4 regions of the Paenibacillus sp. CECT 9249 genome follow, and region 2 is predicted to be linked to each of the others. Evidence: riboswitches for the same ligand, from Rfam matches in the RefSeq annotation. Region 2 holds a riboswitch; each other region holds the start of a gene.

Evidence for each region. A riboswitch is a leader RNA that binds a small molecule or an ion and turns the genes downstream of it on or off. The one in region 2 is predicted to bind cyclic di-AMP.
Region 1: it holds a riboswitch for cyclic di-AMP, as region 2 does, so the genes downstream of both, LQ229_RS22395 (3D domain-containing protein) here and LQ229_RS19425 (3D domain-containing protein) in region 2, are expected to answer to the same signal.
Region 3: it holds a riboswitch for cyclic di-AMP, as region 2 does, so the genes downstream of both, LQ229_RS16375 (hypothetical protein) here and LQ229_RS19425 (3D domain-containing protein) in region 2, are expected to answer to the same signal.
Region 4: it holds a riboswitch for cyclic di-AMP, as region 2 does, so the genes downstream of both, LQ229_RS21345 (C40 family peptidase) here and LQ229_RS19425 (3D domain-containing protein) in region 2, are expected to answer to the same signal.

The regions. Positions count from the first base shown of each region.
Region 1 covers NZ_CAKKLI010000047.1:8,862-16,159, reverse strand. Annotated here, with positions in the region: gene veg (biofilm formation stimulator Veg) at 1-185, opposite strand, end outside; gene yabG (sporulation peptidase YabG) at 394-1,287, opposite strand; gene rsmA (16S rRNA (adenine(1518)-N(6)/adenine(1519)-N(6))-dimethyltransferase RsmA) at 1,362-2,234, opposite strand; gene rnmV (ribonuclease M5) at 2,300-2,845, opposite strand; gene LQ229_RS22395 (3D domain-containing protein) at 2,947-4,023, opposite strand; cyclic di-AMP (ydaO/yuaA leader) riboswitch at 4,365-4,562, opposite strand; gene LQ229_RS22390 (TatD family hydrolase) at 4,745-5,512, opposite strand; gene LQ229_RS22385 (HD domain-containing protein) at 5,579-6,838, opposite strand; gene LQ229_RS22380 (AbrB/MazE/SpoVT family DNA-binding domain-containing protein) at 7,156-7,298, shown strand, end outside.
Region 2 covers NZ_CAKKLI010000033.1:24,471-31,768, reverse strand. Annotated here, with positions in the region: gene LQ229_RS19440 (transporter substrate-binding domain-containing protein) at 225-1,019, shown strand; gene LQ229_RS19435 (amino acid ABC transporter permease) at 1,043-1,696, shown strand; gene LQ229_RS19430 (amino acid ABC transporter ATP-binding protein) at 1,689-2,411, shown strand; cyclic di-AMP (ydaO/yuaA leader) riboswitch at 2,576-2,753, shown strand; gene LQ229_RS19425 (3D domain-containing protein) at 2,750-3,451, shown strand; gene LQ229_RS19420 (glucoamylase family protein) at 3,582-7,298, shown strand, end outside.
Region 3 covers NZ_CAKKLI010000023.1:17,232-24,529, forward strand. Annotated here, with positions in the region: gene LQ229_RS16350 (FtsX-like permease family protein) at 1-1,119, shown strand, start outside; gene LQ229_RS16355 (ABC transporter ATP-binding protein) at 1,142-1,849, shown strand; gene LQ229_RS16360 (YbaK/EbsC family protein) at 1,935-2,381, opposite strand; gene LQ229_RS16365 (response regulator) at 2,561-3,259, opposite strand; gene LQ229_RS16370 (ATP-binding protein) at 3,276-4,802, opposite strand; cyclic di-AMP (ydaO/yuaA leader) riboswitch at 5,071-5,250, shown strand; gene LQ229_RS16375 (hypothetical protein) at 5,369-5,710, shown strand; gene LQ229_RS16380 (hypothetical protein) at 5,692-5,799, shown strand; gene kdpF (K(+)-transporting ATPase subunit F) at 5,799-5,876, shown strand; gene kdpA (potassium-transporting ATPase subunit KdpA) at 5,909-7,298, shown strand, end outside.
Region 4 covers NZ_CAKKLI010000042.1:1,612-8,909, forward strand. Annotated here, with positions in the region: gene LQ229_RS21340 (AraC family transcriptional regulator) at 1-1,691, shown strand, start outside; gene LQ229_RS21345 (C40 family peptidase) at 1,806-2,312, opposite strand; cyclic di-AMP (ydaO/yuaA leader) riboswitch at 2,317-2,454, opposite strand; gene LQ229_RS21350 (hypothetical protein) at 2,696-3,517, opposite strand; gene LQ229_RS21355 (M1 family metallopeptidase) at 3,531-5,516, opposite strand; gene LQ229_RS21360 (YwhD family protein) at 5,690-6,190, shown strand; gene LQ229_RS21365 (hypothetical protein) at 6,395-6,541, shown strand.

The DNA.
Region 1 (7,298 bases), on a different contig from region 2:
GAAACTCGCTTAAAAGCATGCTGCTCTTGATCGAGCTTAACGATAAAAACAGAAGGGTAGATTTCTTCCAGGACTCCGGTCCTTTCAATGGTCTTTCGGCGACCACCGTTTGCCCGTAACATAATTTTACGCCCGACGTGGGCTTCCAAGCTACGTTTAATTTCCAACAGCGCATTTTTAGCCATTGTCAACTACCACCTCTTTCCTTGTCCATTATACCCAATTCAAGAGGTAATGTCAAATGAAACAAATTATTATATCAGCCATCAATTCGTGTTGTCAACGGCATTTTGAGTGATTTTTTAAATTTTTCGGTTTTACCATCTTAATAAAGTTCACAAAATGTTCACAAATCAAAAGAAGGAAGCGTTAGTCCCATTTGAAACCGGACGTTTATGTCGCCGAAGGAGTAACATTCAGGGTCGATAAATCCTTGATTCTCGGGATTCCGATACGGTAGCTCCCCCTTGTTTCGATCCCGCCCAAGCCGTCCGTTCCGCTAATCGTATGCTGGATGACATCCACCACGTCGATCGTATCCTTGATCGGGGTAAACGAAGACTTCACCGCGATATAAACCGGATCCAGCGCGTGGATCAAGATGCGTCCCGGAGAACTCGCAAAATTGGCTCCCGCTTGCAGCAGCGCTTCAAAATGGGATTGGCAAGCGCCGGCGATAATATTCAACGCATCAAAATTCCGCTCGTATTGGCGCGCGATTCTGACGGCTTTCACAAAATTTTCCGAGTTTTTGTAACTGTTCAAGCTATATAAATCGCGATTTTTGAGATGCTTGAGCACGCCGTCGTGGCCGGTGATGACGACGATGTCCGGTCGAACGCGCGGCAGCAAATGGTACAGCATATCCCCCATGTTCGCTTCGTTTACGTAATGCCCTTCTGCCGGTACTCGGAGCTGTCCGTACAGTTCCATGCTTTTTTTTAAATAATTGACGTCTCCGTCCAGATGAAGCACTTTTCCCGGCACCTCGAAAAAAGGCTGATGGTTCATCAACTTTCGGTTCAATTCGGCTTGGCTTCTTTCCGTTTGCCCTTTGCGGTACTGTTCCATTAAACGCGTCGATTCCATCGATTTAATGCGAGCCTGTTTCTCTTTGCTGTGGATCGATATCGTATTGGTCACCTTGACGAGATCTTGGAGCGGAGAATCGGCTAGCAAACGAAAATCCGTTCCTTTAATAATCGCTTGATCCGCGCGCATCGCTGCAATGCGGAACATGACATCTCCGCCGTAAGACTTCCGTACGACCAGGTCTCCTAGCTTCATATGCAAAATCACCTCTTCGTCTATCGTATGGGCATGAAGAGGGATTGGTGTCTATTTTTGCGATGAGAACCCGGTCATCTCGCGCCATAAACGTACAATTCGTCGCTTAGGCGGGCGAATTCCTCGAGACTTAGCGTTTCGCCGCGGCGCGCCGGATCGATGCCCGCACGCTGCAGGATCGGCATAAGTTCCTCCCGATTCTCTTTATCGAAAAAACGCGCTTTCAAGTTGTTGGCGATCGTTTTCCTGCGCTGTGCGAACGATGCCTGCACGACCTCGAAGAAGAGCGGTTCGCTCTTCGTTTGGACCGGCGGCTCTTCCCGCACCTTCAGGCGAATGACCGCCGATTCCACATTAGGCTGCGGAATAAATACGGTATGAGGCACCGTACAAACAAGCTCAGGCTCGCAATAATACTGTACGGCGACGCTAAGGCTGCCGTATTCCTTACCGCCCGGCTCCGCCGCCATCCGCTCGGCGACTTCCTTCTGAATCATGACGACGATATGCTCGAGCGGCAGGCGCTCTTCCAGCAGCTTCATAATAATCGGCGTCGTCACGTAGTAAGGCAGGTTGGCGACGACGCTCACTTTACCGATACCGGCGAAGCGTTCCGCGAACAATGCGCGCAAATCGACCTTCAGCACATCGCCGTGCACCACTTCCGTATTCGGATACGGCGCCAGCACTTCCCGCAAGATGGGGATCAGGCGGGAATCGATCTCCACGGCCGTCACCTTGCCCGCCGTTTGCGCCAGTTTCTCCGTCAAGGCGCCGATGCCGGGACCGATCTCCAATGCGCCCTTCGTTTGATCCAGGCAAGCAGCCTGCACAATTTTATCCAAAATGTTGCGGTCGACCAGAAAATTTTGCCCTAAGCTTTTCTTGAACGAGAAGCCATGCCGCTGAATAATGTCTTTCGTTCGATTCGGCGTGGCGATGTCCATATTCGTTTCTCTGTTTCTACTATCGTGATCGGCGCGTCCCGCCGCATTCGGTCGATTCATCCTCGTTACAGCCCTTCATTCTCGATTTGCCGCAGCGCCGCCGCAAACTCCTCGCGGCTAATTTGAAACGCGGCGCAGCGCTTGTAAAATTGCTTGCCGTTGCAATAACCGATGCCCAGCAGTTCCCCCATCGCTTTCCTGCGCTTTGCGGACTGCGGATGGATGATGAGGCCCGCTTCCATTAAGTCTTCCCAATCGATCTGACTTCCAGCCGCCTCAACCTCGCTGCGCACGCTGTCCAGCGCCGCGCGAATCGCCTCAGGCGAAGCGTTCTCGACGCCGATATCCCCTTCCCGGGTCGCATCGGACAGCTTCAAGAAGGCGTGCTTGCAGCCCGGTATGCGGGCGGATATGATTTTGCGGATCCGTTCTCCGGCGTGATCCGGATCGGTAAATACGATCACGCCCCGGCGCTCTTGCGCGAGCGCGATCCGCCGCAAAACGGCTTCATCAATCGCCGATCCGCCCGTCTCGATCGTATCTGCGTCCACCGCCCGCTTAATCGCGGCCGTATCGTCTTTGCCTTCGACGACAATGATTTCTTTTATCATAAACCAGGGTAACATCCTTTCGTGCATTAAAAAAGAAGAGGTGAATCCCTCTTCTTAGCATTACAACATATTTATCGAATAAATGCCAGTGCTCCGCGCGATTAGCTCGCTTCCGGCTTATTGGGCCCGATGACGTATACGGTATGGCCTTTCTTGCGGCCGAAACGCTTCGCTTCTTTCAAGCTATCGATATACACGTCGATCTTATTGCCTTTGATGGCGCCTCCCTTGTCTTCCGCCCGGCGGAAGCCGATGCCTTCGATGTATACCCACCATCCCATCGGAATGACTTTCGTATCGACCGCGATCGTACGCCCTTCGGTTACGCGAGTCCCCGACGCCGTCTTGGTGCCGATGCCGTCTTCTTCCGCGGAATAGGCCGTTAAGCTAACGTTTTTCAAAACCTTCTTGTAGGAGAACGTAACATCGTTTTTGGTTGTTGTCGCCATATCAGGCGATTTCGCCGACAACACGGTTACTTGCGGCGTTTCTTTCTTCGTGCCGACCGCTACGATTTTGTCCTTCGTTTCGTTCTGAACCGTTTTGTCGACCATGACGGAAGAAACCAGCTTTCCGTCTTGAAATATATTTTCAATTTTTTGAATCACGACGCCTTCCTGGCCTTTCTGCACCAGCTTTTCTTTACCGGCCGCCAAGGTAGGGTCTTCTTTTGTGACAATTTGGAACGGAACGGTCAACTGCCGTTCTTCCAGTTTTTTCTCCACCCGCACGATTTTAATATCCATGTCGCCGTTGATCGCGGTGTCCGGAGAAGGGAAAACTTTGTCATGCTCGGATATAGTAATTTGATTTGCCTTGATTACGTCCTGAACGGTAGATGCGGTCGTATACACCGTCTTCGTCTGCCCATCGGCGGTCACATGCACGGGTACCGCATGATCGATTCGAATCATGTCGCCGTCCTTTATCTCCGATAAAGGGGACGCCGAGATGTAATCGTGCGCGCCGACCAAGATAGCTTGTTCATCCAGCAGGTGCTGCAAAGTTCTGTGTGTTGTTTCGACCTGTCGGTGTTGTCCATTCACGACTAAAGCGATTTCTTTCTTAGCCGTTACGTTCAAGAGCACCATCAACATGAAAGATAAAGCAAGAGAAACGATAGCGAGTAGTATGACCAATTGCAAGTTTTCATGCATCCATCGCCACGCGAAAGACATGCTGGATGATCGTCTTCCATGGGTCTCCTCTAGTTGGAAATTGCCCACTTCTTCGGTCCTCCTTCATAGTCCCGCCGCCTAAGTGTTTCGCATGATTCATTGAGACGCGACTATAACAGATTTTTCACAGGATCCGCATTGAAAACATCGCTTGCCATGAACTCTAGGTGCTGCGTTTCCTGTGTCCTCACCAGTGTGCCAGGTAAGTCCTCACCTCCCGTTTTCTATGCCTATGACGTCTTGGACGTCTTTATTCGAAAACGAAAAAGAAAGCCAACGTAAGAGGGACCTCTTTCGTGGCTTCCGGTATCGACATGTAAATTAGGCATTGGACGCACGAGGTTACCTCTCTCTGCACGCTTACGAGGTTAGCTGTCGGATTCGGACGTGAGAGTCGCCCTATTCGAGCCTATTCCGCTCATGGCGAAATGGCGCAAAATTCACCCCTAGACCCTTGGAAGAAATCAATGATGCGATCGCAATCGTTCGCGTCATTCGGTTCCCCCGTTCTCCGTTCGGAGACTCAGCGAGACTGGTTTGAAGAAATATGATATCAAACTCTGATTTGAATCATACTCTGTAACCGCGATGATTGTAAAGCCGACTTTTACCACGTATTTCTGAAAAATAGATTAAAAAATTGTAATAAACGGCCCTTTTCTTTAACAAATCCTTTAATTTTGCTTTATAAATCGCTTTTTCATGCCTTTTTCAGCGTTTTTCAGTCAAATCGAAAACAATTTAACGCATTTTGGAACGTAATTTTGGATAATTCTTCTAATTCCAACCCCTTTAACGCAGCTGCCGCCTCCGCCACCAGACGTACATAACCGGTCTCATTTCGTATTCCACGAAATGGATGAGGTGTAAGATAAGGGGAGTCTGTTTCGATCAATAATCGGTCGAGCGGAACTTGCGAAAGCACCTCTTTTGGCTGCTTGGCATTTTTGTAAGTAATTGGTCCGCCAAACGAAATATAGAAACCGAGATCGAGACATTGTTTAGCAATTTCCCAGCTTCCGGAAAAACAATGCATGACGCCGCCGACTTCTTCGGCATGTTCTTCCCGCAAAATGCGAACCACATCCGCATGGGCGTCTCGATTATGGATCACGATCGGCATCTGTAAATTGCGAGCGAGGCCGATCTGTTGTCGAAACACGCTCTGCTGAACGTCTTGCGGAGACGTATCCCAGTAATAATCCAGGCCGATTTCGCCGATCGCCACCACTTTGTCGTGGCGGCACAGCTCCGCGATCCAGTCCAAATCTTCCGGCCGCATCGTAACGGCGTCTTGCGGATGCCAGCCTACGGCCGCATAAATAAAATCGTATTTCTCCGCAAGCTCCATCGTCGTCGGAATCGTTTCCCGGTTAAATCCGATATTAATCATCCGGCTAACGCCTTGCTCCAAAGCGCGCGCGATCACTTCTTCGCGATCTTCGTCAAATTGCGCCGCATCCAAATGAGTATGTGTGTCGAATAGCATCTCTTTGTCCTCCTGTACATTTGTCGAATTCGATACTCGTTGTCGTTTCTCTTCCTATATATCATATCATTCGTTCAACTCAAACAGCTTGGCGATGTCGGGACGAAAACGATGCATCGCCGCTTTCAGTTTATGGTCCGGATAATACAGGCGGTATTTTCCTTTATGTATGCCTCCGATCGAACGAATAATATCGGACACTTCGGCAATATCCTTGACGTGGCCGTGCCGGTCAAGCAGCCATATACGGGCCGTCATCGCCTCGTCCGTCGGATAATCGACCTCCAAATCGTAATCGGGATGCAAACCCGCCTGCCGGAACTGGTCGCGAAGCTCCTCCTCCAGCATCCGGTCTAACGCCGGAATCACGCTATATTTGTACAATTTGCGCTCTATGAAGCGGCGGCATAAATCCGACAATATTTCGTCTTCGTCTTGGATCCATTGCATAAATACGGTTTGAACCAACGCCTCATCCAATTGTACATATTGTTTCATCGATATTTCGCCTTTAAACAAAGCCGGCAGCGGTTCGATCATGAACCGAAACCGGTGTCCGCTGTCGAACAGTTCCTTCGCTCTGCGAAAAATTTGTCTAAGAATGATCTCGGAGCTTCTCGTCACCGGGTGAAAATAGACCTGCCAATACATTTGGTATCTCGACATAAAATAATCCTCCACCGCATGCATGCCGCTTTCTTTCACCACGATTCGTCCCTGGTGCGGGCGAAGCAGACGCAAAATGCGATCCATGTCGAACGTTCCGTAGTTTACGCCCGTAAAATGGGCGTCGCGCAGCAAATAATCCATCCGGTCGGCATCGAGCGGGCTGGATACGAGATTCACGACGATCGGCTTCTCGTACGTCTTGCGAATGACGGCGGCGACTCGCTCGGGAAAGTCGGGCGCAATCCGGCTGAGCACGGCGTTGATTTCAGAATCTTCCATTATAATGCGGCATGTCCAATCTTCGTGATGCATGCGGAACGCTTCTTCGATCGAATGGGAAAAGGGCCCATGACCGAGGTCATGCAGCAAGGCGGCGCATAGCGCAAGCATCCTCTCCTCTTGCGGCCAATCGGCGTCGTCCCTGCGTTCGAATTGGGAGATGATGCGGCGCGTAATTTCGTACACCCCGAGCGAATGGGAGAACCTGCTATGCTCGGCTCCATGAAATGTCAAATAAGACGTTCCAAGCTGGCGAATGCGGCGCAAACGTTGAAATTCGCGCGTATTGATCAAATCCCAAATCGTCTGGTCTTGCACGTGAATATATTGATGAACCGGGTCCTTGAATACTTTTTCCTCTGCAAGCGCCTGATGCATAATAACCACCTCTCATTTCTTATTTTTCGTTTTCATGTCTATGTCGAAACGTTCATGTCGAATCTACAAACTAAAAAACAAAGATCTTTGTCGAATTATGTCATCGCTAGTTTTCCAATTTACAAGCGGTTTTTCCTGCTTGGAAATTTTAAAATTCTATGAATTATCATGTAGAAACCATAAATTAGTACGCTTGCCGCTAATTTTACAGGTTGACTTATTTGGGAAAGCTTGGTACTATTATTATCATAAAAAAAGCTAGAAAGATGTCGAAATATGTCGAAGCATCACATTTTTGAGAGGAGAAAGGATTTACTATGATGAAATCCACAGGAATCGTAAGAAAAGTCGACGAATTAGGTCGGGTCGTTATTCCGATCGAACTTCGCCGCACGCTTGGCATTGGCGAGAAGGACGCCTTGGAAATATACGTAGACGGCGAGCGCATAATGCTCAAGAA
Region 2 (7,298 bases):
TTTGAAAAGTCTCGATTTTGCTCAAATAGAGTCCCATAGATCCGTTAGCCGTGAAAACGGACTCACGAATCGAACCGTCTCGAAGCAATGCGACCGCGAGGCGGTTTTTTCCATTTTGCGGAATGGAAATAATACCACAAATTACTTGTATGCATATTCATGCATTTTCATTTATAATTAGTTCTTGTTTGCAGCAAGACTAGACATAAAAGGGGATTGTAGTAATGAAAAAAATAGCGGTGGCAATCATTGCAAGCTTGTTCATAATTGGCATGTTGGCGGGATGCGGCGCGGGCGCCGCCGACCGATTGGATACCGTGCAGCAAAATAAACGGATCGTTCTCGGCACCAGCGCGGACTATCCGCCTTACGAATTTCATAAAACGATCGACGGCAAAGATCAAATCGTCGGATTCGATATTGAAATCGCCAAAGCGATTGCCGACGATCTCGGCGTTGAGCTAGTCGTCGAGGACATGAATTTCGACAGCTTGCTGATCGCCTTGAATACGGGAAAAGTCGATATGGTCATCTCCGGGATGAACCCGACGGAAAAACGCAAAAAAAATGTAGACTTCTCCAACATTTACTATACGTCCGAGCAGGCGGTATTAGTGCGCAGCGAGGATCGGGATCGTTACCAAACGATGGACGATTTGGCCGGCGCCAAAATCGGGGCCCAAAAAACGACGATCTACGAGGACATTGCCCGCTCGGTGCCGGATGCCAAAGTAGAAGCGCTTAGCAAAGTTTCCGATTTGGTATTGAGCCTGGAAGCGAAGCGGATCGATGCGATCGTACTGGAAATGCCTGTGGCGGCTGCTTATTCGAAGTCCCGTTCGAACTTGGCCGTAGCAGGAGCGGAGCCTGATTCCGGAGACGAAGGGTTCGCGATTGCCGTGAAGAAAGGCAGCGCCAAACTGGCTGAGCAAATAAACCAAACGTTGGACAGACTAACGAAAGAACAACGAATCGAACAATTCGTAACGGAGGCGACGAAACTGGCGGAAACGGATTAAGCGGCGGATAAAGGAGACAGAGTATGAATATTATCTCATTTTTCGCGGAATACAAGCAATATTTCATTACCGGCGCCGCCATGACGTTGTGGCTGTCGCTGCTTACGGTCATCTTCGGCTTCCTGCTCGGTACCGTTCTCGTATTGATGAGGCTGTCAGGCGTGAAGCCTTTGCGCTGGATCGCGGTCGCTTATGTCGAATTTCTGCGCGGAACGCCGCTGATGGTCCAATTGTTCATCATTTACTTCGGGCTGACCTCGTTCAGCATCGAACTGCCGAAATTCACGTCCGGCGTCATCGCGTTGTCGATGAACAGCGCCGCTTATTTGGCGGAAATATTGCGCGCAGGCATTCAAGGCGTCGATAAAGGACAGACGGAAGCGGCTCGCTCGCTCGGAATGAGCCATGCGATGACGATGCGTTACATTGTCTTCCCCCAAGCGCTGCGCAACGTCTTGCCGGCGATCGGCAACGAATTTATCGTCGTCATTAAGGAATCGTCCATCGTGTCTTTGATCGGCGTCTCGGATATTATGTATAACGCGGAAATTGTTCGCGGAAGCACGTTCGAGGGGATGAAACCGCTCGTGCTGGCTGCCATCCTCTACTTCATATTAACGTTTACGCTGTCCAAACTGTTCGGCGTAGCGGAACGGAGGCATCAAGCCAATGCTTAACATTTCGGGATTGCATAAATCGTTCGGCAAGCTGGCGATTTTGAACAACATCGATCTTTCCGTCCGTAAAGGCGAAGTCGTCGTCATCATTGGGCCGAGCGGCTCGGGCAAAAGCACGTTGCTCCGATGCATCAATTTATTGGAGCAACCGACGCAAGGACTGATCGAATTCGAAGGCCAGGCGATCACGGCGCCGAATTACGATATCGATGCGGCGCGCGAGAAGATGGGCATGGTTTTTCAGCAGTTTCATCTATTTCCGCATATGAACGTGTTGGATAATATTACACTGGCGCCGCGCAAGGTGAAACGTAAGGACAAGCTGCAAGCCGAAGAGGAGGCAAGGAAGCTGCTCCGAACGGTCGGGCTTGAAGACAAGTCCGGCGCGTTCCCCTCGCAGCTGTCGGGCGGGCAGAAGCAGCGGATCGCCATCGTACGGGCGCTTGCGATGGAACCTCATGTCATGCTGTTCGACGAGCCGACTTCCGCATTGGATCCGGAGATGGTGGGCGAAGTGTTGGAAGTGATGAAGCAATTGGCCGCTTCCGGCATGACGATGATCATTGTCACCCATGAGATGGGATTTGCGCAGGAGGCAGGAGACCGCATCGTCTTTATGGACGGCGGCGCGATCATCGAGCAAGGAAAGCCGGCCGATTTGTTCGGCAATCCGCAGCAGGCGCGAACTCGGCAATTTTTAAGCAAAGTGTTGTAACATGAAGATGACGATCATACGCCGAGTCTCTGTGACCGGTCGTATGATTTTTTTTGTCAACATTTACAGAATTGTAATCGAACGAATCCGAAAGATCGCGTAAAAACAAGACGTATCAAGACTTACCAACATTTTCATACATACATGGTTACAAAATTGTGATATATTCATTTTAGCCGAAACTACAACAACAGTGCGGGGGATGATTTGCAGGACAACGGCTCTGGACGAAATCGATCGTCGAGCGGCGTTTCCTAGGGGTGAATCGCAGCGTTTCAGCGCGAAGGGTTGTTCCTCAACCCTAACCCGACAACTAACCTCGTAGGCAAAAGGAGGAAATGCATTTGTTTGGCAAGAAAAAACTAGCTGCCGCAGCGATTGCATTAGCGCTATCGATGCAAGCGGTACCCGCGATGGCCGAATCGTACACGGTCGGGGACAATGATACGTTTTATGTGATTTCGCAAAGGTATAACGTGGATTTGCAACTGTTAATGAACGCCAATCCGAATATCGATCCTTTGAACATTTACAAAGGATTGAAGATTGAAATTCCGACGAACGATAAGGAAGTCCGGATTCAATCGGCTCCTGTTGCAGACCAGGCAGACGAAAAGAAGACAGGCGAGGAGTCGGCTCCCAAGATGGAGGCGAAGGCCGCTATCGCTTCAACCTTGAAAGCAGCCAACGTGATCCAAACGAATGGACAACAATTGACGTATAAGAAAAAATTGGACGTAAAGGCGACCGCCTACACTTCTGCGGCAAGCGAGAACGGCGAATGGGGCGCGGTCGATTACTTCGGAAATCCGCTCAAAGTCGGAACGGTCGCAGTTGATCCGGACATGATTCCGCTTGGAGCGAAAGTGTATGTAACCGGCTATGATTTTGACGGGTTGCCTGTGGGCGGCTTTGTCGGCAAGGCGACGGATGTAGGCGGAGCGATTGACGGCAACCGCATCGATATTTTCGTCCCGACAGGGCCATCGAAAGCGAAAACGTTCGGAATTCAAAACGTGACGATTTATATTTTGGAATAGATGAATCAGACTCAGGAAGAGTGCTCTAGCGGGGCTCTCTTTTTTTGTTATAAAAAAAGTATATTCATAAAAACGGGCCAAAATGGGGAATATTGTTAGTGTTCAACTACGATTTTCGCCAGGAGGACTCATGATCGTTGATAATGAAAAGCTTCGCCAACAAGCGCGCGAACTAGCGCTGCAGCATCAGCTCCGCACGGTTCGATTCTCGCCGAAACGGGTTTGGCGCGATTTCGACGCCGACGTAGAACGTTTGCGGTCGTTCGTGCGCTCTTTGCAAGATTGTCATGCGAGTTGCTCCCAGCCTGCGGAAGAATGGCTGCTCGACAATGCGGAATTTATCGAGGAGCAAGCGCTGGATATACGGGACCAACTGTCCGATCCCTTGCTCCGCCGATTGTTCGGGCTGCGCAAGTCGGATCAATTGCGGGTGGAATCCGTTTGCGCGGATTATCTCGAACAAACGGACGGCTCGGCGGATGCCGAATCGCTCGTTACATATATCAATGCGTACCAGGAAGTGTCCGTACTCTCCATCGGGGAAGCATGGTCGCTGCCGCTTCTGATGCGGATGACGCTGATCCGGCGTCTGGCCGATGTGATGGAATCGGTTCGGGAACGCCGGGAAATATGCGTTCAGGTCGAACGATTTCTGGCGCATGTGGAGCCCTCCAAATTCAATGCCGAGACGCTGAACGCCGCGTTGGAGGAAGCAGGGGAGCGCTTCCCGCTGTCCGGCCCGATGATCGTTCATATGGTCGGGCATCTGCGGGAGTGGGCGGACGATTCCGCCATGGTGCATGATTGGCTGTTGTGCAAACTGGAGAACGGACCGGAAAGTTTGGATCGAATCGTTTCGTACGAGCATCGGCTTCAAACTTCCTATCAGGTGACGGCAGGCAATATGATCGGCAGCTTGCGCAAATTGATTCGCTACGAATGGCGCGACATATTCCAGCGCATCTGTTTGGCGGAGCGCACATTGCGCGAGGACAGCGCGGATACATATCCGCGGCTTGACGATTCAAGCAAAAATTTGCTGCGCAAGCGAGTCGAAGAACTGGCTGCGCTGATGCGCGTTCCGGAAAATTTGGTCGCGAAACAGGCGGTCGAGCTTGCCGCGGCGGAAGCGGAGCGGACGCATTCGATGCCGCAAGTAGCCGGGGCGGAGCCAGCCGGCCGGAAGGGCGATCGGCATGCGGGCGAGGAAGATTCGGAGGGCAGGCCGCAGGAAGACGGCGACTGCCATTCCTTTGAGCAACCTTCCCCGCCTCGCGCAACGTTTCTCGCCTATTATTTGCTCGAAGAGGACGGAATCAAGAAGCTGAAGCGCGCCTTGAAAACGTGCAGCAATCCCCGGTCGACGCCGGGAAGAGGATTGTTCCGGCGAAATAGCGGTTCCTATTTCGCCTTGCTTGGCGGCTCGTTTGTCGTCATATGGCTCGCGCTATCGGCATGGATCGGCGGCGGGGGCGATTACGGCGCGGCCGGATGGGCCGCCATCTTGCTCGCGCTGCTGTTTCCGGCCGGCGAGTGGGCCGTCACGGCGACGCATTGGTTGATCGAAAGCTTCGTCCGTCCCCGTCCGCTGCTGCGCTACGACTTTTCCGCCGGCATTCCTGAGGAAGCGAGCACGATGGTAGTCATACCGGTGATATGGTCAACGCCCGAAGAAGTGAAAGATATGGCGGACCGTTTGGAACTGCACTATCTGGCCAGCCGCGATCCGAATTTGCATTTTGCCTTGCTCGGCGACTTCACCGACGCTTCGGTACAGAAACTTCCGGAGGATGCGGAGGTGCTGCGCGAAGCGCGCGCCCGCATCGAGGCGTTGAATGCCGCCTATTCCGGCCCGAACGGTTCGACTTTTCATCTGTTTCAACGCCGCAGAGAATGGAATGAGGCGGAGGAAGTCTGGATGGGCCGCGAACGCAAACGGGGGAAACTGGTAGAGTTCGTCGAACTGCTGCGCGGGCGCGGCGATACAACCTACGATTTCGTCGTTAGCGATGCCTCGGTCTACGGCCGGCTCCGTTATATTATTACGCTCGATGCCGATACGCAGCTTCCGCTCGGCAGCGCCCAGCGGATGATCGGCACGATGCATTTGCCGTACAACCGTCCGCGCTTGAACCGCTCCCGGACAAGGGTTGTCGAAGGATACGGCGTACTGCAGCCCCGGATCGGAATCAGCCACGAATCGGCGATGCGGTCGAGATTGGCGCAATTATGGTCCGGCGTGCCCGGAGTCGATCCTTACGCGTTTGCCGTATCCGATCCGTATCAGGACGGTGTCGGTCATGGCATCTTTACGGGCAAAGGGATCTTCGATATCGATTTGTTTGGGGAGCTGTTATGCGAACGAATTCCGGAAAACCGCGTACTCAGCCACGACCTGCTCGAAGGCGGCTTTTTGCGCGCGGGTTTGCTGTCGGATATCGAATTGGTCGACGAACATCCCGCTACATTCAGCGCCTATCAGAAAAGAATGCACCGCTGGGTGCGCGGCGATTGGCAATTGCTGATCTGGTTGAAGCGGACCGCCAGGGACCGCAGCGGCAATCTTCAGCCCGTCGATTTGTCGCCGGTCACCCGTTGGCAAATGATCGATAATTTGCGCCGCAGCTTATTGCCGCCGGTACAGCTGTTGTTGATTGCGCTCAGCTTGACGGTTCTCCCCGGATACCCCTTCCGGATGTTGGCGGTATTGCTTATTACGTTCTTCCTTCCCGTCATTCGCCAATGTATCGCTGTTCGTCGACGCTCCGTCTGGAATCCGAAAGGAATTTCCGCCGCCTTCGGGCAAGTGCTGCTGACGATGTTGATGCTTCCGTACCAAAGCGCGCTCATGCTGCATGCGATTTGCGTCACTTTATATCGCATTTGCATTTCGAAACGGCATTTGCTCGAATGGGTCAGTTCGGCCGAGATTGAACGCAGCCGCGGACGGGGAGGCCAGCCGCTGCTGCTTGGCATGAGAGGCGGCTATGCGTTCGTCGTCGCCTTTGCGTTGGCCGTTTTGTTCGGCAGTTCCGGCGCGCTAACGGCGATAGGAATACTATTCGGCGTCGTCTGGGCCGCGGCGCCGTTCAGCATACGCTGGCTGGACGAACCGAAGGCCGAATTCGAGTGGCAGCTTTCTCCTGCGGAACAGGCGGAACTCCGAACGCTGGCCAAACAAATTTGGGCTTATTTCGAAGATTTGGCAGGTGCGGAAGATCATTACTTGCCGCCGGACAACGTGCAGTTTGAGCCGCCGAACGGCGTCGCCCACCGCACTTCGCCGACGAATATCGGTTTTCTGCTCGCATGCATCGTTGCCGCGAGAGATTTCGGTTTTATCGACACGCCCGGTATGATCAAGCGGTTGGAGCGAACCGTAGAGACGATTGAACGCATGGAGAAATGGAACGGGCATTTGTACAATTGGTACGATACGACGACGCTTGTTCCGCTGCCGCCGCTGTATGTATCGACCGTCGATTCCGGCAATTTGGTCGCATGCCTTCTCGCTGTCAAAGAAGGGATTGCGGAATGGCTCGATCGGGACGGGAAGGCGGAAGCGGATTGGGCGGAGCGCGGACGGCGCTTGCTGGCCCGGATCGAATCGCTTGCGACCGGCACCGATTTTCGTCCGCTCTACGACCATAAAGCGAAATTGTTCTCCCTCGGGTATCATGCCGGAACCGGCGAGCGCGAGACGATCTTATACGATTTGCTTGCATCGGAAGCGAGACAGGCGAGCTTCGTGGCCATCGCGCTCGGGCAAGTATCGGTGTCCCATTGGTCCGCGCTGGGCCGCTCGATGACGAAGGTCGGCGGCAAGCCGGCGCTCGTCTCCTGGTCG
Region 3 (7,298 bases), on a different contig from region 2:
AATGTTGAAGATTTTGCCGCTGCAAACAAGAGAGATTCTTTTATGGCTACCGACGCCTATATGTCTTATGTTGATGAACGGGAAAAAGATAAGCTGACCGGCAATATGAATGAAGTGCGAGAAATTGTCCATGGGGTTTCCTACGTGGATACGTACAGAATAAGAGTTTCATCTCCCGACAATACACTTGAACTTACCGAAGTAACCCCTACAAATGATAACAAATGGGCATATTCGCAAGTTGTGTGGGGAAAGTGGCTAGGGGAAGGTTACCAATTACCGCTCACCTCCCGCGCGCCGCAATTTCAGAGCGATGCAGAAGTATTTCAGGCCATGAAGAATCAAGCGTCTGTCGTTCTCGTGGATGATAAATTGGAAGGTACATACCAGGCAGGCGATCAGATTCCGCTTCGCTTACTGAAAGGCGGAGGCAAGGAGGAGAACCTGATTGGAGAGGAAGTGGTCACGATAGCGGGAACATTTGCCATTGGTGACGCTAACCCCTTAAATGGCAGGGTATTTATAGTTTCTAACGAACTTTACAATAAATATAGTGCAAACGGCGCTTATAAGCACCCTGGAGAGCCCAAAGGCTATGCGCTATTGCAGCTTACTGATACAGATGTGACGGCGGCAGATCCTATAAAGACGCTGAAGTATCATTTTACAAAAACAGCTGGTGTTACGGTGAGTACGCCTGGTGAGGAACTGAAAATCATTACGACGATTGTGAAAGCCGAATTCACGCTGTTCTCTTACATTATGTCATTCATGATGCTTATGGCCTTGCTCGGCATGTATGTGATTCAGATTCGCTCGGTACAGGAGCGGGCTCCGCATATGGTTATGTTATGGCAGATGGGGGTAAGTCACAAGTCGTTGAGACAGATTTTTATCGTAGAGGGTTGTCTGATTGGGATCGTTGGGTTGATTAGCGGTATTGTGGTTGGAAGGCTCGGTTCGGAGATGCTGATGCGTCTGGCGTGGATGGGTGTTGAGTTTTCGTTCCCTTATCTGAACGTGGCCGGTCTCGTCATCGGATTGCTGATCTTCATCTGGTTGTTCAACCGATTCAGCACAGCCGGATTAAGACGTTTACAGATCAGTCGGACAGAGTAACATGGGAGGAGGTTTCTAGATCATGATTGTAGCCAAAGCTGTTCATAAGAACTACGGCATGGCAGCGACTCCACAAACGGTCGCATTATCAGGGGTGGATTTACACATCCATAGGGGCGAGATGGTAAGCATTATGGGGCCATCCGGTTGTGGCAAGTCCACGTTGCTTTATACGCTGTCGGGTATTGAGCCGGCCGACAGTGGCGAGATTTGGTTCGACAAGCAAGCGATACACCAAATGAGCGAAAAAGATGTCTCCGCGCTCAGGCTGACGTCGATGGGTTTTGTCTATCAGCAATACAATCTGATTCCTGTGTTGAATGTCATTGATAACGTGGCATTGCCGCTTATCAGTCAGGGCGCTCAGAGGTCAGTTGCCCACAAAGCTGCTAAGGCGGCACTCGAAGATGTCATGCTATCGGATAAGTTGAAGGCCATGCCGCATGAACTGTCCGGAGGACAAGCCCAGCGGGTTGCAATTGCCCGCGTTATTGTCCATAATCCTCGCGTCATCTGGGCTGATGAGCCTACCGGAGCTTTGGATACTGTGACATCGGAAGCGATCGTAACTCTGCTGCGCAAGATCAATGCAGATAAGCAAGTGACCATCGTTATCGTCACGCATGACCCGATAGTTGCATCAGCAACAGATCGTGTCATCCGTATGAAAGACGGAAGACTAACCGATTCTGTTGAGCGCGACAGGGTGGAAGAAACGGGCGGAAGATAAGCCATGAGCGTGTTTAGTAATGCTAATTAATGCTGCCCGTTCCTAGATGATGCTGCATTCAGGAACGGGCAGCATTTTCAGATGATTAAAGAAGAACCGCTTCAACGTGATTTAATTCTTCCAATGCTTGAGGTTGTATTTTTAGTGTGTACGTTCGCTCGCCAGTACCTCCATAAATGAATGGGTAATGGTACAGGTTTTTATCTATAACGAAAGGTAAGTTTAGACCAATTAAAGGAATGCTACCTACTTCAAATCCTGTTGCTTTCTTAACTTCTTTGCCTGATGCTAATTTAACTTCACTACACTCCAATATTTCGGCTAATTCATCAAAATTGACTTTCCCGCGACTCCCAGACACAACGACCGCAAAGAATCCTTTATCGGTATTTATGATTAATGTCGGGGCTGTTTGTCCAATTTCGATTCCAAAATAGTCTGCACCGTCTTGTGCCGAAAGAATTGCCCTTTCATGTTTCATCAACTCGTACGAATATTTACATTTCTTCAAAATTTCCTTTAAGTGTTCCATACCAACACACCTCCACTTGGTATATTTTAACATACCCTTTAGACGGAAGCGAAACATTCCTCAAACACGGCATGCCTGAATTGTTCAGGATAGTAACACATTCATTCGCTTGTTCCATCTCTGATTGTGTCAGTTTGAAAGTTAAGCTTGCCCTATACAACATTCGAAAACGTTCGCGGTCATTCAGCGGCGAGAAAGCGATATCCAACGCCGGGTTCTGTTACAATGTATTTTGGTTCCGCAGGATTGTCTTCAAGCTTCTTCCTCAAGTGCCCGATGTATATGCGCAAATAATGCCGATTGGAATCGTCGTGTTCGTTCCAAACTTGTTTCAACAATTGGCTTTTCGTAATGACTCTTCCAGCATTAAAGGCTAGAATTTTCAACAAATCAAACTCCGTCGGAGATAGCTTGATCGGTTCTCCCTTCAATTCCACACTTCTTTGCGCAACATTGATCATCAGTTCTCCATGGTGCAGGACGGGCTCTTCTTGGGACCCGGCCGAGTGTCGAAGCGCTACGCGAATCCGCGCCACAAGCTCTCCCATCCCGAATGGTTTGGTCACATAATCGTCAGCCCCGTTATCCAGCGCAATGATTTTATCCGCCTCCCGGTCAATTGCAGTAAGGACGATTACAGGCAAATTGGACCATTCCCGAATTCGCCTTAGTACAACCAGGCCGGATTGATCCGGCAATCCCAAGTCGAGTATCATGAGATCCGGAGCGTCAAGAGAAGCTTGCTCTATTCCCTCTTCCCCGGTTGACGCTTCATATACGGTGTATTTATGAGCTTGCAGCGTCACTTTGAGCAATTTCCGTATCTGGGAGTCGTCTTCCACAACAAGAATTCGAATGTTATGTTCATGGTTCATCATTCGTCACGTCCTCCTATTAATTGGTGGCATATTGGTTATCTTGGTCAAGCGGAAGGGATATTGTTATGATCGCTCCTTTTGGCTCGTTAGGCTTTGCGGAGATGGTTCCCCCATGCAATTCCGCGATCCCTTTGCTGATGGCCAGCCCCAAGCCCGTTCCCGTGAGCTGCCCGGTTTGTTCGGAACGGTAAAACTTTTCAAAAATGCGTTCCAATTCATCTTCCTTCAGCCCGATTCCTTGATCGGCAACAGATAGTTGGGCGAATTCGCTGTCTACCTTGACAGACAAGACGATCTCACTATGATCTGGGCTATATTTGATCGCATTGCTGAGCACATTGATTAGCATTTGCTCGAGCAGAGCTTCATCGCCAAGAACGATGGGGATCTCATCGGGCAGGTCAAGGCGAATCGTGCGATGCTCCTGGTAGCCTTTCAACTGCATTAAAGTCGAGCCGATGATTTCCTCCATTTCGCATTCATTTTTCCGTAATGTAAGCATGCCGCCTTCGAGCCGGGCCATACCCAGCAAATTCAAAACCAACCGATTCATACGAAGCGCGCCATCCCGAATGGTGACAAGAAGTTCCATTCGTTGCTCGGCGGTAAACAGTTTCTCGCCATCGATCAGCCCCGTTGCCGAACCGATAATGGCTGCGAGCGGAGTACGGAGCTCATGCGAGACGGAATTCAGAATGGCGATGCGAAGCCGCTCGGATTCGGCGGTCAGATGAGCCAGTTTTGCCTCTTCCTCGAACTTGACGCGTGCGACCGCACTGGCCGCCAGTCCGCCAACCGCTTCAAACAACAAGGCTTGTTCCGGTAAGGTTTCGCTTCTCTCGCGCTGGGAAATAAGAACCATAACTCCGAATCGGTGTTCCTCGATCTGAAGAGGGATAAAGTGCCCGATGAGTCCGCCCGTATGGGAGATTCCTTTTTCCAATGGCTTACCTTGTTTGTAAACGCGTTTAGCAAGAGCAAGCTCGGCTTGTTCCTGCACATGATGGGCAAATGGGCTGGAACGACGGGCGAGCGTAAGCTCATTGTTGTTTTCAACCAGATAGATCGTGACGTCCATTTTCAGGGTTTCAGATAGCTGCCGGGTAAAACGGTCCAGCAATGATGGCATATCGACGGCAGAACCGATCTGTTTACTGAGCGCATAGAGCGTAGCGGTTTGCTTTTCTTTTTGCTTGGAATAAAGCACTTGTTGTTTAAGCCGCGCTGCCAAACTGGCTGTTATAACCGCGACCGCCAAATAAACGGCAAAGGATATCAAATACCTTAAATCTGCGACCGTGAAACTGATTACCGGCGGCACAAAAAAGAAATCAAAGGACAACAAGCCGAGCAAGGCTGCAAAGAATGCCGGCCGCAGTCCCCAAACTGCGGCATTCAAAAGAACGGGGAGTAAGAAGATCAGTGCAATATTGGTCGTTTCAAACGCGATACCAAATGGCTTTAACAGGATCGTCATCCCGGCGATAAGCAGTACGGAAATGATGTAAGGATGCCAGTCGAATTTTGAAAGGGACTTTGTCATGGTCTGTGCCTCCCATATCAATGATGAATCACTTTTACCATAAGCGTACTGTAAATAAAGCGTAAAAGAAACGTTATCCGGGGGTAAAAGTTCCGTAAAAATCTTGAAAATGAAAGAAAACAAGAGTAAAAGGGAGGAAAAGGAAGATCCCGAGCGATGAAGCATTCAATTGCAATTAGACAATAAAATTTACACCAATACCCGCCGTGCATGGCTTTACAATTTTTTGCATTCGGCGTAACATACGATTCATGAATTCAATGATTCACCGTTTTATTCGCTGAATTGCCTTTCAGGCAAACGGGGGAACCAATTGCGGAAGCTTGTGTGAGAGCGAGCATTCGCGCGGGGTGAATCCTGCCACCGAGATTCGACTCGTTGGCAGGTAGGGCGACTCTCACCGCCCGAATCCGTCAGCTAACCTCGTAAGCGACATAGGAGAGGCAACATTTATCAAAACCAGACACGGTTTATTCGCTGTGTCTTGGAAGTTGATGAAAAGCGACCTCTTTTCGTCAGCTTCTTTTTTGTTGCCTCCCCGTTTATGGACAGGAGGGACACGCGTGATGATTCAAGACGATTATTTTCTCGTTTCAGCGCCGACGGAAGGCGGCCAAGCATTTTTGCGGACGTTGGCGATGAAAGAAATGCCATATGCTGCATTGACGAACAATAAAACCGAAAAGCAAGTTCTGGAGGAAATCGGAGTCAAGCATATTCTAATGGTGAATGCAAAAGAAAGTCGCGCACCGATGATACCCGAGATGCCAATCAGGAAGGTTTACCTGTTTGAACAAAGCTTGAATTGGTGTTGCAGGTACATTCAAATATGCCGTCTCTGGACGACAAAACGAGAAATCGTAAAGTCTGAAAAAGGAGGCATGAATGTATGCTGGATATCGGAATGATTGCCTTGGCGGCTGCACTGGCCGCATCCATGATTGGCCTTGCCGGTTGGGCAGGCAAGGTTGTCGAGGAAGGACGTGGGGAAGCATGATGTGGGCGCTGGGGATCGTCGCAATCTTCATGTTTGTCTATCTGGTTTACGCTTTGGTTAAACCGGAGAAATTCTAAATCCGCTTGTTTTTAGGAAGGAGTATCGTGATATGGCCGGAATCATTGCCATTGTTGTTACATTATTGCCGGTGCTGCTGCTGGCTCGGCCCACCGGACTATATATGGCCAAAGCTTTTGATTATAACCAGTCAGGACTCGATCGATTTTACGGTCCATTGGAAAAATTGATTTATGCCATCGGAGGCATTCGCCAAGAGAATCAAACCTGGCGGAAATACGCCGCGACATTAGTGGTCAGCAATACCGTCATGATCTTGCTCGTTTATCTCGTGTTCCGAACACAGGCGTATTTGCCGTTGAATCCGGCCGGCATTGCCAATATGGACCCAAGTCTTGCGTTCAATACGGCGATCAGTTTTATGACCAACACGAATTTGCAGCACTACAGCGGTGAGAGCGGATTATCGTATTTGTCGCAAATGATTGCCATCGTTTTTATGATGTTTACGGCTCCGGCCACTGCGCTTGCCGCGGTGTTCGCTTTTATGCGCGGGCTGGCGGGCAAGCCGCTAGGCAACTTTTTCGTCGATATGACTCGCGCCATTACGCGGGTTTTGCTGCCGATTGCCTTTGTCACGGCATTCATTCTAATTGCGCAGGGGGTTCCGCAAACGCTGGAACCCGCGGCGGTCGCTCAAACGCTTCAGGGCGGAGAACAAACGATTGCCAGGGGCCCGATGGGTTCGTTCTTGTCGATTAAAGAGCTTGGGAATAACGGCGGGGGATTTATGGGCGTCAACTCGGCCCACCCGTTTGAAAATCCCAATGCGATCAGCAATCTGATCCAAATCTTGCTGATGATGCTGCTTACGACATCCCTGCCGTTTGCATACGGGAAGATGGTTGGGAATGCCAAGCAAGGACGAGTGCTGTTTGTTTCCATGGCCACGCTTTTTATTGTTTTGCTAGGCGTTTCGCTGACAGCCGAGAATGCCGGCAACCCTGCTTTGAACGCGCTCGGTATTCAGCATAATCAAGGGAGCATGGAAGGCAAGGAAGTCCGATTCGGTCTGGCGCAGTCATCGTTATACTCCGTCGTCACCACAGCCTCGGAAACGGGGGCGGTGAACACGATGCATGATACGTTAACGCCAATTGGCGGTATGATCGCCATCGCCAACATGATGCTGAATACCGCATTCGGCGGTGTCGGGGCCGGCTTTATGAACGTACTGATGTACGCCATGATCGGTGTGTTTCTATCGGGCTTGATGGTAGGTCGTACACCGGAATTTCTGGGTAAAAAACTGGAAGGCAAGGAAATGAAGCTGATTGCCGTCACGATGTTGGTTTCGCCTTTTCTAATTCTGGTTCCAACAGCTGTCGCGCTGTTCAGCTATCCCGATACCATCTCCAATCCGGGCTTTCACGGCTTAACGCAAGCGATGTATGAATATACCTCGTCTGCGGCCAACAACG
Region 4 (7,298 bases), on a different contig from region 2:
TGACCGATCTGCTGCGCGATTACCGGCTGACGCCCGGCAGCATGATTTTCATTGCCGACCGCAATCGGAATATGCTGGCATCAACGGAAGCCAATTTTACAAACGACGGCGAACTGCAGCAATTTTTGCAGGCTGCGTTGAGCGAACCTGCCGATAAGTTCAAAGGAACTTATAAAGGGAAAAAAATGAGAGTGATTAAATATACGGCCGATTTTTTCTATAACAAAGTGGATATGATCGCGAGCATTCCGGAGGAAGATATTCTCGACAGTCTCAAAAACATCGAAAATTTGCGGTATACGGTGGAAGGATTGACGTTTTTGCTGTCGCTCATCCTGTCCATACTGTTCAGCATCAATTTGTATTCGCCGATTCAGAAGCTTGTCCGTACGTTAAGGGGATCGCAAACGCAGGAAGCCGCTTCGCACGACGGCAATGAGTTTCATTATTTGGACCGCGAAATCAACCGCATGATGAGCAATGTCCATTCGTTGAACGAGGCGCTGTCGTATACGCTTCCGCTGGCGAACGAACGCTTTTTCGTGAAAATGCTGAAAAATAATTATCCGTACGACGACGAGAGCATCGGGGCTTTTTTGAAAAACAGCAATTTTACGTTTGAGAACGATCATTTTATGATTGCCCTGATTCAAATTCATTTCCGCAAGCCGTTTTACGATACGTTTACGGAGCGTTTCCAGAACGAAGCGTCGCAAAAAATAGTAACAGTGATGAAAACGTTCATGCCGCCGCAGTGTCCCGGCTATTTCCTGGAGATTGATTCGCATTTGTTCTGCCTGCTGATTAATTTGCCCGCCCAATCGGACCGAACGGCGTATGAGGAGTATTGCGAAGAAATGGTGGGACTGTTCAAAAACGACGAGCACCTCTTGCGCATCTGTGCCGGCATTGGGGGGATTCGCCAAGGGTATAAGGGGATGCAGGAGTCTTACATCGAAGCGATGAAAGCGTTATGGCGCGTATCGCCGTTCGACGGCAAGCGGGTGTACGCGTATACGGGGAGCGATCAAGTACCCGCTCGCTATTTGCTGAGCAAGCATGACGAGAATAAACTGTTTAATTTGCTCATGTCGGGGAAACAAGAGGATGTATACGAGCTGTTGAAGCGGGTGATCGATGCGAATATCGGGCAAGGCATCCCCGATTCGATGATTAGGGAATTGTATATGCATTTCTATATTGTCGGGCTGCAGGTGCTGAAGCAGAAAGACCGGTCGCTGGACGATTCCGTCAGCAAGGAATATGTAAGCTTCATTATGTCGGGAGAATCGTTATCGGTAGACGAAATTACGCAATATATCTTTTCTTTCTTTGAAAATATTATGTTCGTATGCAGCAACGCGCAGCAGAAATTCGATGTTACCGCGTTTAAAAAATTTATAGACGAGCATTATAGCGAGGATATTCATCTGGAATATTTGGCGCAAAAGTACAACACTTCCGCCAAATATATGTCGCGCCTGTTGAAGAACGAGCTTGGCATCGGATTCCAGGAATATCTTCAACAGCTTCGCATCGGCAAAGCGAAGGAACTGCTGCGGCATTCGGACAAGCCGATCGCGCAAATATGGGAGGAAGTGGGGTTCAACAACCGAAATACGTTTATCCGGGCCTTCAAAAATCAAGAAGGGATTACGCCCAGCGATTACCGGAAAAATATACGCGCATAATGTTGGGCATAGATCAAGCCCGTCCATTCGATGCAAGAACGGACGGGCTTATTTCATGCATATAATAAAGCCCGCCGGGCTTGTCCGAAGGACTTCCGCAGCGGGCCTCATTTATTATTCTACTTCCACATCGTCATGATCCGAAGATTCATCCGGCTCAATGGCAATATCTTCATAAAGCTCCGTATTTAATACTCGTTTCGCTCCGACATAGCGTTTCTCATAATAGGAATCGCTCATACTGGAGAGGGTAATTCCTTTCTTGGTAGAGGCATGGGCGAATTTGCCTTCCCCGACGTAAATGCCGACATGGGAAATGCCTTTCCCGCTCGTATTGAAGAATACGAGATCTCCGGCTTGCAATTCGTCTTTCGCAACTTTCTGGCCGATAGAATGTTGGGATTTGGACGTACGCGGCAATTCGATGTCGAATTGTTTGAAAATATACGTCGTAAATCCGGAGCAATCGAAACCGCTTGTCGTCGTGCCGCCGCTTTTGTACTTTGTGCCGATGACGTCACCGATTGCCTGGTCGAGCTTGGAGTCCGCGAAAACGCTACCAACTTGCACGGTAAACAGAAGAGCGAGACCCGCTACTGCGCTGATGATTTTCTTCTTCAAAACAAAATACTCCTTCCAATGCCGACGAGGTTAGCTCAAGGGTTCGGTAGAAGGTTCCCTATGATCACTCTGCAACGAGATCAATTCACCCGAAATGGTTCCCCCGTTTCCCGGTGCGATAGGAATTGGGCAATATTATGTAAGCACCAAAAATATAATAGTTACAAAATTGATTACAAAGTTATTACAAAATCTTCACGAATTTCATTGTAACAGATGAAATCGACTTTTTCAAACCTTTTTTTCGCGCAGATTTGATAACGATTTGTCCAATGTGGTAAAAAAACCGTTACAGCTTGCGAATCGATATTTCCGGACATGAAAAAAACCTCTGCTTTCGCGGTACGAAAGCGAGAGGTTTGCGAATAAGTATGGGAGGGATGTTACCATTCTCGTGTTTTGCCATGCCAAATGTGATATTGCGAGGCCGTTTGCCATATTTTAAAAATAGGGCGGAACAGATGATACGATTGTTGCAAGATGAGCGCAACGAGACCCGTCCAAATCATGGCCGCTGCCGTAAACAGGCTTCCCACGACGAGAGCGACGCCAAGCAGAGTGAGCGCGACGCCCATGACCGGGATGATAGAGCGGATCGACAGCCATAACGAGAGCAGAATTCCTCTGCCGCCGATTTTGCCGAATTGCATGAAGAGAGACATTTGATGAATGAGGAGCGCGAAGGCGCCCCAAGCGAGCAAGTACGGAACTCCTTTATAGATCATCGATTGATAGGCAACTTCCTCCGCCAGCAGGCGAAGGATCCGGGGGACGATCCATACGGCCGGGACCAGCGCGACGATCGTTTCCAACCAGTAGAAGATCAGGATCGGCTTCCATGCTTTTCGGATCCCTCTGAAGAAGAGCGGTCCCGCCTCGTCCGACCGGTGGTGAATAGAGTAGAGAAGGCCCGCGTTAATGAAAGGCGACATCAACATGCGGATCGCGAACATGCCGGCAAGCATCCAAATATAATAGTCGGCGAGATCGGTTTTGATCAGTTGAAATTGTCCTTCCATCATGAACAGATGCACGCTCAGCTCCGTCGGAGCCGGATTAGGGTATCTCGCCAGCAGCGGGCTGACGATCGATTCTATGAAACGGTACAGGAAAAATCCCCATAACAATTGGTACAAAAATAAAATGATGACGATATAGAAATGGTCTTTAACCGTTTTCCATCCCTCTTTGATATATTGCTTCATCGGCCAACCCACCTCACCACGCGAGCGCGTTCAACAGGCTCTCGATTATTTTCACAACGCTCAAATTCCACCGCGTTCGAACCGGTTCTTCGACATGCGCCTTCATATAATTGTTAATATGTTTATTCTCGAGCACGATCGTATGCTGCGGATCGATCATCACCCATTCCAGCGGCGAAGTATGGGTAAGCTTATATTGTACCGTTGTCGTTTGCCCGTCCCAATTTTTGCGAACCGTTTTCCCGTCTTGAAATTGGAAGACGATCGGCACCGGATGGTAATCGCCGCCGCGTTTGCGAATGACGACGAACGATTCGGATTGGCGGACGCCGTCTACCTCGATCGTTCTCGAGTCGATCCGTTCGACGGCGAAGTCGGCCATTAGACCGCCGTATACGTATTGGTTGAAATAGTCCGTCCATTTTTTCTTCGTCACTTGTTCTACGACCCTCTGGAAATCGGCCGTTGTCGGATGCTTGAATCTCCATTTGTTAAAGTAGGTGCGCATAATTTTATTCATTGTCTTCGTCCCGACCTGGCGTTCGATGCCGATCAAGACAAGCTTCGCTCTGGTATAGACGTTTTCCGCATAATGGCTATGGTTGTTGAATTGCCAAGCCAGCTGCGGCAGAGGCGCCGGATCGGTCATATAGCTTGCCTGGATCGGCAAGTTGGGCACGATGCCGTACTCCGCTTCCATGACGCGGTCTTCCGCATACGATGTAAAGCCTTCGTCGAGCCACGCCTCCTCGAATTCATTGCTGGCAATCATGCCGTAGAAATATTGATGCCCGATCTCATGCACGACCGTCCGCTCGAGCAAATCGTATCCGGGATTGCCGCTCTCGGCTCCGAACGCGGTAACCAGCGTCGGGTATTCCATCCCCCCCGCGCCGTTCCCGTCCTTGGGCGGGACGACGATCGAGAGCGTGGAGTACGGATATTGGCCAAACCATTCGCTGTACCTCGTCAACGACGCTTTGGCGGCGTGAAAATACCGCTCTTTCAAATCTTTATGCAGCGGATCCAAATACAATTTAATGCGTACGCCAGGCACGTTCGGCGCGGAGAATGGTTCCTCGGCATATATGAAATCGGGAGAAGCGGCCCAAGCGAAGTCATGCACATCGTCGGCGTAATATTGATACGTCTTCGTGCCGTTTCGAACGACCGCTTCGCCTGTCGGGAAGCCGGTTGCCGCAACGATATAGGATGACGGGACCTGAATGTTGACGCTATAGATGCCGAAATTGGAGTAAAACTCGGAATTTCCGTGATATTGATGCAAATTCCACCCTTCGGCCGTTCGTCCTCTCATGCCGGCCGTTTCGTAAGCGGATAGTTTCGGAAACCATTGGCCCGCCATGACAAAATCGCCTGCGGCTCCCATTCGGGCGAATACTTGGGGCAATTTCACCGTGAACTTCATTTTCAACGTTACCGTCTCGTCCGGCTTGATCGGCTGGGGAAGGCGAATTTTCATCAAAGTGCGGTCATGCGCGTTGTTATCGTCGGGCTGAACGAACGAAGCCCTCTGCATGAGGGAGGCGCCTTCGGTCGTAAGCACATCGGTTACTTCCATGGAGCCGTATCCGCCTTCCTTCATCGTATCGTTCCTGAGCCTGCCTCCGGATTCCCGCATAAACGTCGTGTTCATCGATTCGAACGCGTTCGGATAGAGGTGGAAATACAGCTCCTCCACTTCGTTTTTGCCGGGATTCGTCCAAGATACCGTTTGCTCCCCGAACAATGATTTGGTCGGACCGGAATCGTCCAATCGCACATTGATATGGTACTCGACCAAACGATCGCTGAGCACTTCCGATTTCGGCGATTGAATCGTTTGCGGTTCAACGTAACCATGGTTCTGGCGTCCCTCCGGCCCGAACGAAGTGATCGAAGGATCGGATTTGCTGTAGATCATCCACAGGACGAATACGGCGGCTATCGTGATGGAGAGAGAGATGAGCACAATTCGTTTGGTATGGCGTGAAGTCATACACTTTTACCTCCCGTTGACAAGCTTCTACAGCATGTATATGTTTGCATTTTCGAGATTATTAGCTAAAATGAAATTAAATCTAAGGCCATGCTCCGGCACCGGATCGATGCGCTGCGGCGGGGATTTCCGGGCCGCATGGTTTGACTGGAATTTCAGGAGGACTTTGAATGATGAATAATGGGGAACAGAAAGAGAAGAAGATGTTCGCTTTAAATATTGTCGGTACGAAAAAACATAAAGGCTTCGGCGCCGGTTCGATCGATTTGAATAACGTCTCGCCGGTCATTATCGATCGGGGAGAGGCATACGTCGATGTCGGCGCGTTGCATGCCAAGAGCAAGGTAGAGAAGGGCATCAAATTCCTGACGGACCGGAGCGAAGTGCCGAACGGCCGGAAGTGCTGGGTCGTGTGGGTGGCCGTCGACCATACGGAAGAGGGAGCGTATTACGCCGGGGCTACGGCCTGCGAAATGCTGGTTGACGAGGAGGCGCGCCGCGGGTGGAAAATTCTCGCCGATCATGTCAACAAGCTGGACTACGCGTTGAAACGCCGCTTCATCTTCGAAGGCTTGGACGACAGCGAGAAAGCGGCGCTGCGCCAATTGCTCATGACGCAGAAGCCGGAGTGGTGGGAACGTTCGCCCGAAGAGCTGAAGGAAGCTTTGGCGTAGGCGCGATCGCTGCGAGGGACCTTACATGGCGTAAGGTCCTTTTTTATGGCCGGCGCCGGGCCGGGCGGCCGCGAGTGGGCTGGGGCTTGCGGATCCGTGCGCGGCGGCTAGCGGCGGCGGGATGTGAATGGAGCGTTATGCCGCGACGACGGCGGCGTACGAATCGTGATGGTCATGCGACCGCCCTGGTATGGATGAAGCGCAATGACTACGGTGACACGGTTGCGTATGGACCGCAATGACCATGCAATGGACCACGCGATGACGGCTGCCAATCAGCGCAATTGGGTTGCACGCTCGGCCGTCCGCCGCTGGATTTTGTCCAATGTTATCGCCATTTCGATGCCGTAATGCCACTCTTCATTGGAATTCATCCAATCAAATCTTCAAAAACGGGGCTAAAACACGGAAAGGCGGTCAAACCATTGGATGATTTCCAATCCGAGCCCCTCTTGAACGAAAAATTTGCAGTTTTCATTGGACATTTTCCAACGGGCAACGGGCCTTATGAACAATAAATCGAATAATTTGCGCAAATAACTTTTCTGTATGGGGCGGGGCATTCCACCTTAATTTCTTGTGAGGAGGGAGGGGAGACTGAAGCAGCATGAATTAGTGGAATAAACTACCTTTATTCTATAACATCCAACGGGAATGTTTGATTTAGTGGGAATTTTCGGAGCTAATTAGCAGGTTATATAGTAAAAAGGCTGGCATGGGCGGAATTAGAGGTAGATTTTGGAGCTAATGTGGAAAAAGTGAGAAGAACGGCCGAATTACCTCCGGTTTTTGGCGCTAGTTACGTCAAAACTATGAGCGGCGGCGTCCGCTATATCCCAACCCAGCAAGTACTACTCCATGCTCCATCCAAATCAACCACGCGAGGATCGCTTACACTCAACGCAACCAAACGAGGACCTCCAAACTCATCCCAACCAAGCTCGGGACCGGCTCCGCTCAACCTAGCCTGACAAAAGTGACCACTAGCCTAGCTTAGCAAGACCGACCTTACCTATTCTTACCTAACAAGGGGCCGCCCTCTCTTAGCCTGACCTAACGGAACAAGCTTACCTCCCATCCCCTGTCGCCTAGCGTAACCAAACAGAAC